Microbulbifer sp. GL-2: one gene and its partner. The main gene of each other region encodes a partner of the protein of the gene in region 2 in a complex. Links are inferred from orthologs where the notes say so. Each region holds a gene or a part of one and is shown on either strand. Other genes may lie near its edges. The genes, in order: GL2_RS04565 and pabB.

Region 1 (6,186 bases), 3.3 Mb from region 2 along the record:
TTACCCAATACCCCAAGATGCGAGAGTGTTTTGGCCTTGGTGAGGTATTTACCTTTAATGAAGATAAATTGCAGGCGGAGCTATACCGGGGAGACTGGTGTGATGTGGGTACTCCCGAGCGCCTGGATCGATTGCACCGCCGCCTGAGCGCGGAAAACTGAGTTACTGAAGGATATTGAGATGTCTGATTACAAAATTGCTCCATCTATTCTTTCCGCCGATTTCGCGCGTCTTGGAGAGGAAGTGGACAATGTACTGGCTGCAGGGGCCGATTGGGTGCACTTCGATGTGATGGATAACCACTATGTACCCAACCTCACCATTGGCCCGATGGTATGTCAGGCGCTGCGCAAGCATGGCGTAGAAGCCCCAATTGACGTACACCTGATGGTGGAACCAGTGGACGATATGATCCGTATGTTCGCCGATGCGGGAGCCACCTATATTACATTCCATCCCGAGGCCTCCCGCCACCCTGATCGCTCCCTGCAACTGATTCGCAGCCTGGGCTGTAAAGCAGGCCTGGTCTTCAACCCGGCTACCAGTCTTGATGCGGCCAAGTACGTGATGGATAAGCTGGATATGATCCTGTTGATGTCTGTCAACCCGGGCTTTGGCGGCCAGAAATTTATTCCGGGCACCCTTGAAAAATTGCGTGAAGCGCGCCAATTGATCGATGGCAGCGGCTACGATATCCGCTTGGAAATCGATGGGGGGGTGAACCGGGATAATATTGCGAAAATCGCCGCAGCTGGCGCTGACACTTTCGTCGCGGGTTCCGCAATCTTCAACACGCCGGACTACGCTGAAGTAATCGGCGCAATGCGCAAGAGCTTGTCCTGATAAAAACCCGGCGGGCAAGCCCTTGCCCGCCGCATACGGGATTTGTAAACTTGTGCGCCTGCACTGAGGAATTTCCGTGAATCACACAGTCCCCACAACAACCAGCTGGCGATGGCGCCGCTGATCCGCTGAGGTCAAATCGGTAGCTGCTACCATTTCGGCCGCCTCTCCCGTGGGCGCTATCTATACTCGAGCGCCAGCCTGAAAAATGCAAAATAGACCGGAGTCTCTATGACCCCAAGCGAATACGCCCGACTTGTGTCTGCGGGCTATAACCGTATACCACTGGTACGCCGAGTACTGGCCGATATTGAAACACCCCTGTCCACTTACCTGAAGCTTGCCGCGGGACGATACAGTTACCTGCTTGAGTCAGTGCAAGGAGGGGAAAAGTGGGGGCGATACTCCATTATCGGCTTACCCGCACGTACCTTGCTGCGTGTGCGTGGCAATGAGGTAACTGTCGAGCGGGATGGTGAGGTAGTCGAGAGCCACACTTCGGAAGACCCGTTGGCGTTTGTTGAAGACTTCCAGCAGCGCTATAGGGTGCCAGAGCTGCCGGGCCTGCCGCGCTTTAATGGCGGCCTTGTGGGCTATTTTGGCTATGACTGCGTACGTTATATAGAGCCTCGCCTGGCTCGCAGTATGCCCCAGGATACACTTGGCAATCCGGATATCCTGTTGATGGTTAGTGATGAACTGGTCGTATTCGATAACCTCGCGGGTGCAGTTATCTTTATCGTGCACGCGGACCCACAGGAGGGTGACGCCTATGGCCGTGCCCAGCAACGCCTGGATCAACTGGTGGATCGCCTAGCGCAGCCATTGCCTGATACCGTGCCACTGGACCTGGATGGTAATGGTATCGAGGAGAGTGCGTTTCATTCGCACTTCAGTGAGGAGAATTTCAAGCTGGCTGTAGGCCGGGTTAAGGAGTATGTCCTGGCTGGGGATGTTATGCAGGTGGTGCCGTCACAGCGCCTGTCCGCTCCCTTTGATGCGCCACCGCTGAATTTCTATCGAGCCTTGCGCAGCCTGAACCCGTCGCCTTATATGTACTTCCTTGATCTGGGGGATCACCAGGTGGTGGGTTCAAGTCCCGAGATATTGGTGCGCCTGGAAGATGGTGAAATGACGGTACGCCCTCTGGCGGGTACCCGTCGCCGCGGAGGCACTGAGGAAGAGGATCTGGCTTTGGAGCGGGAGCTACTGGCCGACCCTAAAGAGCGGGCTGAGCACCTGATGTTGATCGACCTGGGCCGAAACGATGTTGGGCGCGTGGCTGCCACCGGCAGCGTGCGGGTGACCGAACAGATGGTGGTGGAGCGCTACTCCCATGTGATGCATATCACCTCCAATGTGACCGGTCATATTCGCGAAGGACTCACAGGGATGGATGCACTGCGTGCGGCCCTGCCAGCCGGCACCCTGTCCGGAGCACCGAAGATCCGCGCTATGGAAATTATTGATGAATTGGAGCCGGAGAAACGTGGTATTTACGGCGGTGCTGTGGGTTACCTGGCCTGGAATGGCAATATGGACACCGCTATTGCCATCCGTACGGCTGTGATCAAGGATGGCCAATTATTTATCCAGGCCGGTGCCGGCCTGGTAGCCGATTCCGATCCACAGTCGGAATGGGATGAAACCATGAACAAGGCCCGCGCGCTTTTCCGCGCGGCGGGTATGGCACTGGCCAGTAGTAGTAAAGAAGTAAAGACCGAGCAATGAACGAAGCTAGTATTCCCCAAAAATTGACCTTGACTGAACGTTGCCAGCGGATCGTTGAAGCCCCCCTGTTTAACCAGGTAATTATCGGCATAATCCTGCTCAATGGTATTGCCGTGGGGCTGGAAACCTCGAACTGGGTAGTAGAGCGCTTTGGTGCCTTATTGAAGGCCACCAACCAACTGGTACTGGGCGCTTTCATCCTCGAAGCGCTGGTAAAAATTGCTGCTCACGGTGTCCGCCCATGGCGTTACTTTGCCAATGGCTGGAACTGTTTTGACTTCACCATTATCGTCCTCAGCCTGATACCTGCCGCCGGGCCACTGGCAACCCTGGCGCGCTTGGTGCGGGTGCTGAGAGTTTTGCGCCTGGTCTCCGCTTTCCCCGAGCTGCGCACCCTGGTGGATACCTTGCTGCGTAGTCTGCCCAGTATGTTTCACATCGCGCTACTGATGGGGATTATTTTTTATATCTATGGAGTGGCCGGTTATTTCCTGTTCCACGATGTGGATCCTACTCACTGGCGCAACCTGCCGATTGCACTGTTGAGTCTGTTCCGTATCGTCACTTTCGAAGATTGGACCGATATTATGTACACGGCTATGGATGCGATGCCCTGGGCCTGGGTCTACTTTATTAGTTTTGTGGTTATGGGCGCCTTTGTCATGATCAACCTGTTTATCGGGGTGGTGCTCAATAACCTGGAAGAGGCCAAGTTGAGGCGGATGGATGAGCTGTGCCTGCCGCCAAGTCAAACTGAGATTCTGCGCGAGCTGCGCTCAACCCAGGCGGCCTTGGCGCGCCTGCAAAAACGCATGGAAGCGAATTCCGATTCACCAGAGGCTACGGGGGCCGGACAATGATTTTAATGATCGACAATTACGACTCCTTTACCTGGAATGTGGTGCAGTATCTGGAAGAGCTGGGTGCGGAGGTTTTAGTCAAGCGCAACGATGAGATCACTTTGGCGGAAATAGAGCAGATAACTCCGGAGAAAATTGTGATTTCACCGGGGCCCTGTACCCCCAATGAGGCGGGAATATCCCTGGAGACGATTCGTGGTTTTGCCGGTCGCATCCCGATCCTGGGAATTTGCCTTGGCCATCAGAGTATTGGCCAGGTTTTCGGTGGCAGGGTGGTTCGTGCAGGCCAGGTTATGCATGGAAAAACTTCGCCTATAGTGCACAACAACCTGGGGGTGTTCCACGGTCTGTCCAACCCTTTTGAGGCGACTCGCTATCATTCACTGGTAGTGGAAAAAGGCAGCCTTCCCGAATGTCTGGAAGTTACTGCCTGGACTGAGACAGAAGACGGGGAAATCGATGAAATTATGGGCCTGCGTCACCGCGAACTCGCAGTTGAGGGAGTGCAGTTCCACCCGGAGTCAATTCTCACTGTGCACGGCCACGATATGCTGCGGAATTTTCTCGAGTCCTGATATTTAAGGGCCGATAGCGCGGGGCCGTAACTACTGGACCCGCTTAAATAAAATATAGAGCAGGGCAAAGGGGACAAAATGAATATCCAACAGGCCATCGCCAAGCTGGTGGATGGAGAGCACCTCACCCGTGTGGAAATGCGCGAGACTGTGGGCCAGATAATGCGCGGCGAGACCGAGGAAGCGCAAATAGGGGCGTTACTGATAGCCCTGCGCATTCGCGGAGAAACAGTCGATGAGATTGTTGGTGCGGTAGAAACCATGCGCGAGTTGGCGACGAAAGTAACCCTGAACCTGGATTACACCGTGGATATTGTGGGTACCGGTGGTGACGGTGCCAATCTTTTTAACGTCTCCAGCGCCAGCAGTTTTGTCGCCGCAGCGGCAGGGGCCAAAGTAGCCAAGCACGGCAACCGCTCGGTGTCCTCCAGTAGTGGCTCAGCAGATTTATTGGAGAGTGCCGGTGTTTACCTGGAGCTGAGTCCCGAGCAAATGGCTCGCTGTGTAGACACAATCGGTATTGGATTTATGTTTGCCCCCAGCTTCCACAGCGCTGTGCGTCATGTTGGGCCAGCACGAAAAGCATTGGGCTTGCGTACTATTTTCAATTTGCTCGGTCCTATGACCAATCCCGCTGGGGTAAAGCGCAAGGTGATCGGGGTTTATGAAAAACGCTATTGTCGCCTGCTGGCGGAGGTTTTACAGCGTTTGGGCTCTGAGCATGTGCTGGTATTACACAGTGAAGATGGCCTGGATGAGGCCAGTATTGCTGCGGACACCCACGCAGTGGAACTTAAACAAGGCACCATCAGTGAGTTTACCCTGCGCCCGGAGAGCTTCGGCATTGAACGCCGTGATCTGGGGGCCTGATTGTTTCCGGGTCGAAGGAGTCCCTGGCACTGATTCGTGATGCTTTGGGCAAGCGCGAGACTGAGGCTGGGCAGAAAGCCGCTGATATTATCGCCCTCAATGCCGGTCTCGCCATTTATGTTAGTGGTGTCGCTGCCAGCGCGGAACAGGGTATCGCTATGGCACAGGATGCCATCGACAGCGGCCTGGCCGCAGAAAAAATTAATGACCTGGCTGCTTTTACCAGCGCCTTTCGTCCTGAGGAAGTTAAGTCGTGAGCACGCCCACTATTTTAAAAACAATTATTGAGCGTAAATGGCAGGAAGTGGTTGAACGCAAACTGCAGTGTAGTCAGGAGGAGATACGACTGCGCGCGCAGGAACAGCAACCGCCGCGGGGATTTGTTACCGCCCTCGAACGTAAAATTGCTGAAGGTGAGGCCGCAGTGATTGCCGAAATCAAAAAAGCTTCGCCGAGCAAGGGGGTTATCCGCGAGGATTTCCTTCCCGCAGAAATTGCTACCAGTTATGAAAAAGGTGGGGCGGCTTGCCTGTCGGTACTTACCGATGTCGACTTTTTTCAGGGGGCGGACAGCTATTTGCAGCAGGCGCGCAACGCTGTACGCCTGCCTGTACTGCGCAAGGATTTTACCGTTGATCCCTATCAGGTCTACGAAGCCCGGGCGATCGGTGCCGATTGTATCCTATTGATTGCCGCCTGCCTCGATGACGAGCAAATGCAGGATCTCAATAGCCTGGCCCTGGATCTGGGTTTGGATGTTTTGGTGGAAGTGCATAACCGTGAGGAGCTGGAGCGGGCCTTGGTGCTGCCTAATCGCCTGATTGGTATCAATAATCGTAATTTGCACACTTTCGAGGTGCAGTTGGAAAATACGTTTAAATTACTCGACCTGATTCCGCAGGATCGCATAGTCGTAACTGAAAGTGGAATTCACACCACCGATGATGTCGCAGCCATGCGCGGGCACAGCGTAAATACGTTCTTAGTGGGAGAGGCATTTATGCGCGAACAGGAGCCTGGGCGGAAATTGATGGAAATGTTTAATTGAGCTGTAATATTTTAATAGTTCAACAAAAAAGGCGATCACTGGATCGCCTTTTTTGTTTGTGCGTGAAACCCATACCAGATTAACGGGTGCCGTATACCACCATCGTTTTTCCTTTAACGGATACCAGACCCTGCTCCTCCAGAGTTTTCAGTACTCGTCCGACCATTTCGCGGGAGCAGCCGACGATGCGGCCAATTTCCTGGCGAGTAATTTTAATCTGCATGCCTTCGGGGTGGGTCATCGCATCTGGTTCGTTACA
Region 2 (6,099 bases):
TTCAAGGGTTTTCTTGAGGCTCTGCAAAAGCTCCAGGCAGAATTCGGTCTGGATACCTGCCCTATTCGTACGGCCTTGGTAACGGCTCGATCTGCACCGGCTCATGAGAGGGTGATTCGTACACTGAGAGCCTGGAATATCCGCGTGGATGAATCGGTGTTCCTGGGAGGTTTGCCAAAGGGGGAGTTTCTGCGTGCTTTTGGAGCAGATGTCTTTTTTGATGATCAACCTACACATTGCGCCTCAGCCGCTGAACATGTGGCAACAGGCCACGTGCCTCACGGTATCGCCAATGCAGAGGCCTGATCAAATAATTCCGCCAGAATGGGACAGAATTCCCAAAGTCGATTGACACTTGCCACTCTTCACCGGATATTCATCTGCCTGTTGGCCCGGACTTTGATTCGCTGCTATTCTTTTCGCGCATAACTCAATATGTTTTTTATAACAAACAACTAATCTGTCAGGGTTGCGCTCGTCCTGGGACGGGGTGATTGATAGCAAGGGAGGACCTATGAAGCTGCAGCAGTTGCGATATATCTGGGAAGTGGCACATCACGATCTCAACGTTTCTGCTACTGCGCAGAGCCTTTACACCTCTCAGCCGGGCATCAGCAAACAGATCCGTCTGCTTGAAGATGAGCTTGGTGTGGAAATCTTTGCTCGCAGTGGTAAACATCTTACGCGGGTAACCCCCGCAGGTGAGGCGATTCTCAAGACCGCTGGCGAAATTATGCGCAAAGTCGAGAATATCAAGCAGGTTGCACAAGAATTCAGCAACGATAAAAAAGGTAGCCTTGCTGTTGCCACTACTCACACCCAGGCTCGCTATGCATTGCCTCCGGTCATAAAGTTGTTTATTTCCCGCTATCCCGATGTGTCTCTGCATATGCACCAGGGTACTCCGATGCAGATTTCGGAAATGGCGGCGGATGGCACCGCAGATTTTGCCATTGCCACTGAAGCCCTGGAATTGTTCAGTGACCTGGTGATGATGCCAGTTTACCGCTGGAACCGTTGCGTACTGGTGCCAAAAGATCACCCCTTGTGCCAAGTCAGTAAGCTGAATCTTGAAGAGGTCGCGAAATACCCGATTGTGACTTATGTATTTGGTTTTACTGGCCGCTCAAAACTGGATGAGGCCTTCCTAGAGAGGGGGCTGTCACCAAAGGTTGTGTTTACCGCCGCGGATGCGGATGTGATCAAGACCTATGTGCGCCTGGGGTTGGGGATTGGTATCGTAGCGGATATGGCGGTGGATGGTGAGGATGAGGACCTGGTTGCCCTGGACGCCAGCGACTTGTTTGAATCCAGCGTAACGAAAATCGGTTTCCGTAAGGGCATTTTCCTGCGTGGCTTCATGTACGAATTCATCCAGCAGTTTGCCCCGCATCTAACTCGCGAGCTGGTTGACCAGGCTGCCCACGCTACATCCCGTGCAGAGGTTGATGCACTTTTTTCTGATCTGGAATTACCAGTGTATTAATTCAACGGGCTAAAGTGGGGAAAGGTAGAGGCTAGGAGGCCTCTACCTGAATCATCGGCTGTAACACTTCTTTGGCGAACTTAAAGTAAACGGTGTAAATTTCCGCTTCCTGGCCTTCCTGCTCAACTACAAAAAAAGGTGCGCGTTCCACCTGGTGCTGTTGAGCGATTTTCATGCCTGCACTCTGCGAGTCGCGGACATCGGCTATCAGCGTCTGGTCGATAAATCTGAGCTGATCATTTCCCTCCAGCTTCTCCTGCACGTCGCGGCATTTGGCACAGGGAGAGCCATCGGCGAGTACTTTTTTGACCATTGTGATCTTCACAATAAATTCCTTGATCCGGTTGTAGCATCGACATCGGTGCTACTGGCCAAGAATCTATCAGAAGGTCTAATAACTTTGAAATATCGATCCTGGATAAATTTATAACCAAAAATTGTAGTGAGACTACAAAATTGGACACCATGGGCAATTTTATTCCAGTCTCAGATGTGGATTAGCACAGAAATTGCTCGGTAGTATCCAGTAGCAAGCGTACCTTGGCCAAGCATTCACGATGTTCGGCAGCCGGATCAGAGTCTGCGACAATACCGCCGCCCGCTGCACAGGTCATACGGCCATTGCTGGCACTGAATGTGCGGATCGCAATATTGGTGTCGGCACGGCCACAGCTACTGATGTAGCCGATACTGCCGCAGTAGATTCCACGGGGGCTGGATTCAAGTTCGCGGATAACTTCCATCGAGCGCCGTTTAGGGGCGCCGGTAATAGAGCCGCCGGGAAAACAGGCGGCAAGAAGGTCGCTGTAAGCGGAATCCTCCGGCATCTCTCCGGTAACAACACTGACCAGGTGGTGGACATTGGCAAAGCTTGCCAACTGGAACAAGTCAGGCACACGCACACTGCCACTGCGGCACAGTTTGCTGAAATCGTTGCGCAGCAGGTCCACGATCATCAGGTTCTCGGCGCGATCCTTGGGGCTTTTCTGCAGGGTGAAAGCTGCTCTCTGGTCAGCTGCTGGATCGGCAACCCTGGCAGCGGTGCCCTTGATGGGCTCTGTGCGCAGGCTGCCACCATCAGCGCGAATAAAGCGCTCTGGTGACATGCTCAGCAGGCTTCCCTGGGGCAGTTCCATGTAGGCGGAAAAGGGCCCTGCAGCCCGGCTGCGCAGGGCCAGGTAGGCGCTCAACAGGTCACCCTCGTAGGGAGCGCAAAACCGTTGGGTGAAGTTTGCCTGGTAGACATCACCGGCGGCGATATATTCGAGGATGCGCTCGATACGTGCGCGATAATCCTCGGCACTGAGCTCGTGCTCAAAAGGTGCCAGCAGGCGGAACTCGCCCGAGATCAGGGGTTTTTCCCATTCCACCGATGCAAAGCGTTTGCTCACTTCCCGCACTTGCCTGGGAGGGCAGGCAGGGTGAAATATCAAATGGCTACTACCCAGTTGGTGATCGGCGATATAGGCCCAGCCGTAAAGGCCAAAAAAGCCTGCCGGCAAGTCGGTGGAGCGGTTGTCGGACGGCAGGTAGTTACCTTCCACTCCAAGTTCATACCCCGCGTAGCCAATTACGCCACCACAAAAGGGCAGTTGCGAGTCCCGTTCCTGGGGGCACAGCTCGCAAATCAAATCGTCAAGCTGCGAAAAAGGCTCATGACTGTCGGCATGTAACTCCAGACTGTTAAGTGGATCTGCGCTGATAATGTCAAAGCGCCCGCTACTCAGCGGCCGGCCACTATCGAGCCACACCGGTGCGGGCAGGTCCGACACGGTGGCAAAGGCTGCTGCGGAGTTCAGCGAGTAGGGCAGGGAGACAATTTGCATATATCAAAACATGGCAGTCCGGAAGACGGCGCACACTACACATTTTACGGCGATGTGAAAAGGCCGTGTGGCTCTTTAGTCAATTCTGCGCTCGATACCTGCCTGGGACATCAGGCGGGTAGCGAGCTCTTCAACCGAAAGCTGTGTGGCATTAAGGAAGGGCACTTGTGCCCGGCGCAACATCTGCTCGACCTGGCGCACCTCAAATTCACACTGCTCCTTTGAAGCGTAGCGGCTATTGGCGCGTCTTTCCTGGCGGATTTGCATCAGACGCTTTGGATCTATGGTCAGTCCAAACAGTTTGCGACGATAAGGGCGCAATATTTTTGGAAGGGTAGTGGAATCCATATCTTCTTCGGTAATGGGGTAGTTGGCGGCGCGCAGGCCGAACTGCAGGGCCAGGTACAGGCAGGTGGGTGTTTTGCCGGATCGGGAGACGCCGAGAAGAATTACATCCGCTTGCTCAAACTCACTGATTCTGCGCCCATCATCGTTGTCGATGGCGAAGTGAACAGCTTCAATGCGCTCACTGTAGCGGCGATTATCGGCGATACCGTGGGAAACATTGACGGTTTGCGCCGGGTCGCAACCGAACAGGTTGGCCAGTGGGGTCAGATAATTTTCAAAAACATCCAGCATCAGGGCGGGGCTCTGATGAAGTTGATCGCGGATCTGATCTGAAACAATACTGGTGATAATGATCGGTTGCAGGCCGGATTCTTTGGCGACTTTCCCTATACGCTGGAGCGCTTGCTGTACCTTCTCGGTGGAATCGATATAGGGCAGGGTCACCTGTTCCACTTGCTGGTCCTGGAATTGGGCCAAGAGGCTGTGACCAATAGCCTCTACGGTAAGGCCGGTTCCGTCGGAAATAAAAAAGGCGGTGCGCTTGTCTTTTGCCATGTTTCTTCTCTGTCTGTTGGCATGGGCCGGGTGGCGAAGAGGCGTTCAGTATAAAAGGGGTGGGGCGAAAGGTCTTTTATTCTGGGGTTCTATCTTTTGTAGAAAATTTACAACATTTTCAGTGTTTTTTACGGGCTATTTTTTACAAGACTCATCCTTATAATCAGCGCCCACTAATACCTGATTTCATAGGGGCTTCACTTGACGAACTTCACCATCGACTTCGCAAAACTGGGTATGGACGATGTCGACAAGGTCGGCGGTAAAAACGCATCGCTCGGCGAGATGATCTCTTCTCTTGCCGGCGCTGGTGTGAGTGTGCCGGGCGGCTTCGCAACCACCGCGGAGGCCTTTCTGGCCTTCCTCGCCCACGAGCAGTTGGAGCAGCGAATCGCCGAGCGCCTGAAAGGGCTGGATGTTGCTGATGTTGTGGAGCTGGCAAAGGCTGGAGACGAAATTCGTAATTGGATCTTGCAAACACCTTTCCCTGCACAGCTCGAGAAAGAAATTCGCGATGGCTACGATGCTCTGGGTGGTGGAGAGACCGCTGTGGCAGTACGCTCTTCCGCAACTGCAGAAGATTTGCCGGATGCTTCTTTTGCGGGCCAGCAGGAGACTTTCCTGAACATTCGTGGTGTCGATGCGGTGCTACAAGCGGTGAAGGAAGTATTCGCTTCCCTCTATAACGATCGCGCTATTGCCTACCGCGTACATACCGGTTACGCAGATGTGGGCGTGGCCCTGTCTGCCGGTATCCAGCATATGGTGCGCAGCGAAACCGGTGCTGCCGGTGTGATGTTCACCCTCGATACCGAGAGTGGTTTCCGCGATGTGATCTTTATTACCGCGGCCTTCGGCCTGGGTGAGACTGTTGTGCAAGGTGCGGTAAACCCTGATGAATTCTACCTATACAAGCCTGCTGTGGATGCCGGTCGCCCGGCAATACTGCGCCGCAATCGCGGTAGTAAGGCGATTAAGATGGTATACGATCAGAGCGGTGAGTGTGGTCGCTCAGTGAAAACTGTCGAGGTCGCAGAAGAAGACCGCCAGCGGTTTGCTCTTAATGATGATGAGCTGACCAGCCTGGCGGTACAGGCGCGCAAGATTGAAGAGCACTACGGTCGCCCGATGGATATCGAGTGGGCCAAAGATGGGGATACCGGCGAGCTGTTTATTGTGCAGGCGCGTCCGGAGACAGTGCGCTCCCGTGACCAAGGCACCAGCATTGAGCGCTACAGTTTGCAAGAGCGTGGCGAAGTACTATGCGAAGGGCGTGCGATTGGCCAGCGTATCGGTGCCGGTCGCGTGCGCAAGCTGAAGTCTGTTGAAGATATGGCTGCGATGCAGGACGGTGAAGTCCTGGTGACCGATATGACCGACCCAGACTGGGAGCCTGTTCTGAAAAAGGCCAGTGCGATCGTTACCAACCGTGGTGGTCGTACCTGTCACGCCGCTATCATAGCCCGCGAGCTGGGTATTCCTGCCGTAGTCGGTTGTGGCAATGCCACTGAGCTACTGGAAAGCGGTACTCCGGTGACTGTGTCCTGTGCTGAAGGTGATACCGGTTTCGTGATGTCTGGTGAGCTGGATTTCCAGCGTGAGGAAACTGAAGTTTCCGAAATGCCGGATCTGCCTTTCAAAATTATGCTCAACGTGGGTAATCCGGATCGCGCCTTTGCCTTCAGCCACTTGCCCAACCAAGGTGTTGGCCTGGCGCGCTTGGAGTTTATCCTCAACCGTATGATCGGTATTCATCCAAAGGCCCTGTTGGAGCTGGACAGCTTGCCGGAAGACCTGCAGCAGAATATCCGTGAGCGCATTGGCGGTTATGCCTCTCCGGAAGACTTTATTGTTGAAAAACTGGTTGAGGGTATCGCTACCCTG

Evidence for each region.
Region 1: the proteins of pabB (region 2) and GL2_RS04565 are in contact, whole or in part, in a solved structure (PDB 8RP0), measured with the Escherichia coli proteins. The link is inferred for Microbulbifer sp. GL-2 from one-to-one orthologs.

What each region holds. Positions count from the first base shown.
Region 1 is NZ_AP019807.1:1,030,547-1,036,732, reverse strand. Bases 2,221-5,219 are described here. They hold GL2_RS04565 (aminodeoxychorismate/anthranilate synthase component II), read left to right. Parts: upstream 2,221-3,430; coding sequence 3,431-4,009; downstream 4,010-5,219. Other genes in these bases: trpC (indole-3-glycerol phosphate synthase TrpC), read left to right, coding at 5,133-5,219; GL2_RS04570 (ion transporter), read left to right, coding at 2,571-3,434; trpE (anthranilate synthase component I), read left to right, coding at 2,221-2,574. Also shown: GL2_RS04585 (nucleotidyltransferase family protein), read left to right, coding at 1-161; rpe (ribulose-phosphate 3-epimerase), read left to right, coding at 181-843; more of trpE, read left to right, coding at 1,075-2,220; more of trpC, read left to right, coding at 5,220-5,927; cAMP-activated global transcriptional regulator CRP, read right to left, coding at 6,007-6,186. UniProt on the Escherichia coli protein: Part of a heterodimeric complex that catalyzes the two-step biosynthesis of 4-amino-4-deoxychorismate (ADC), a precursor of p-aminobenzoate (PABA) and tetrahydrofolate.
Region 2 is NZ_AP019807.1:4,343,336-4,349,434, reverse strand. What follows is about bases 1,149-4,060. They hold pabB (aminodeoxychorismate synthase component I), read right to left. Parts: upstream 3,313-4,060; coding sequence 1,984-3,312; downstream 1,149-1,983. Other genes in these bases: GL2_RS18715 (pyruvate, water dikinase regulatory protein), read right to left, coding at 3,388-4,060; GL2_RS18725 (hypothetical protein), read right to left, coding at 1,518-1,811; cysB (HTH-type transcriptional regulator CysB), read left to right, coding at 1,149-1,486. Also shown: GL2_RS18735 (5'-nucleotidase), read left to right, coding at 1-306; more of cysB, read left to right, coding at 515-1,148; more of GL2_RS18715, read right to left, coding at 4,061-4,215; ppsA (phosphoenolpyruvate synthase), read left to right, coding at 4,417-6,099. UniProt on the Escherichia coli protein: Part of a heterodimeric complex that catalyzes the two-step biosynthesis of 4-amino-4-deoxychorismate (ADC), a precursor of p-aminobenzoate (PABA) and tetrahydrofolate.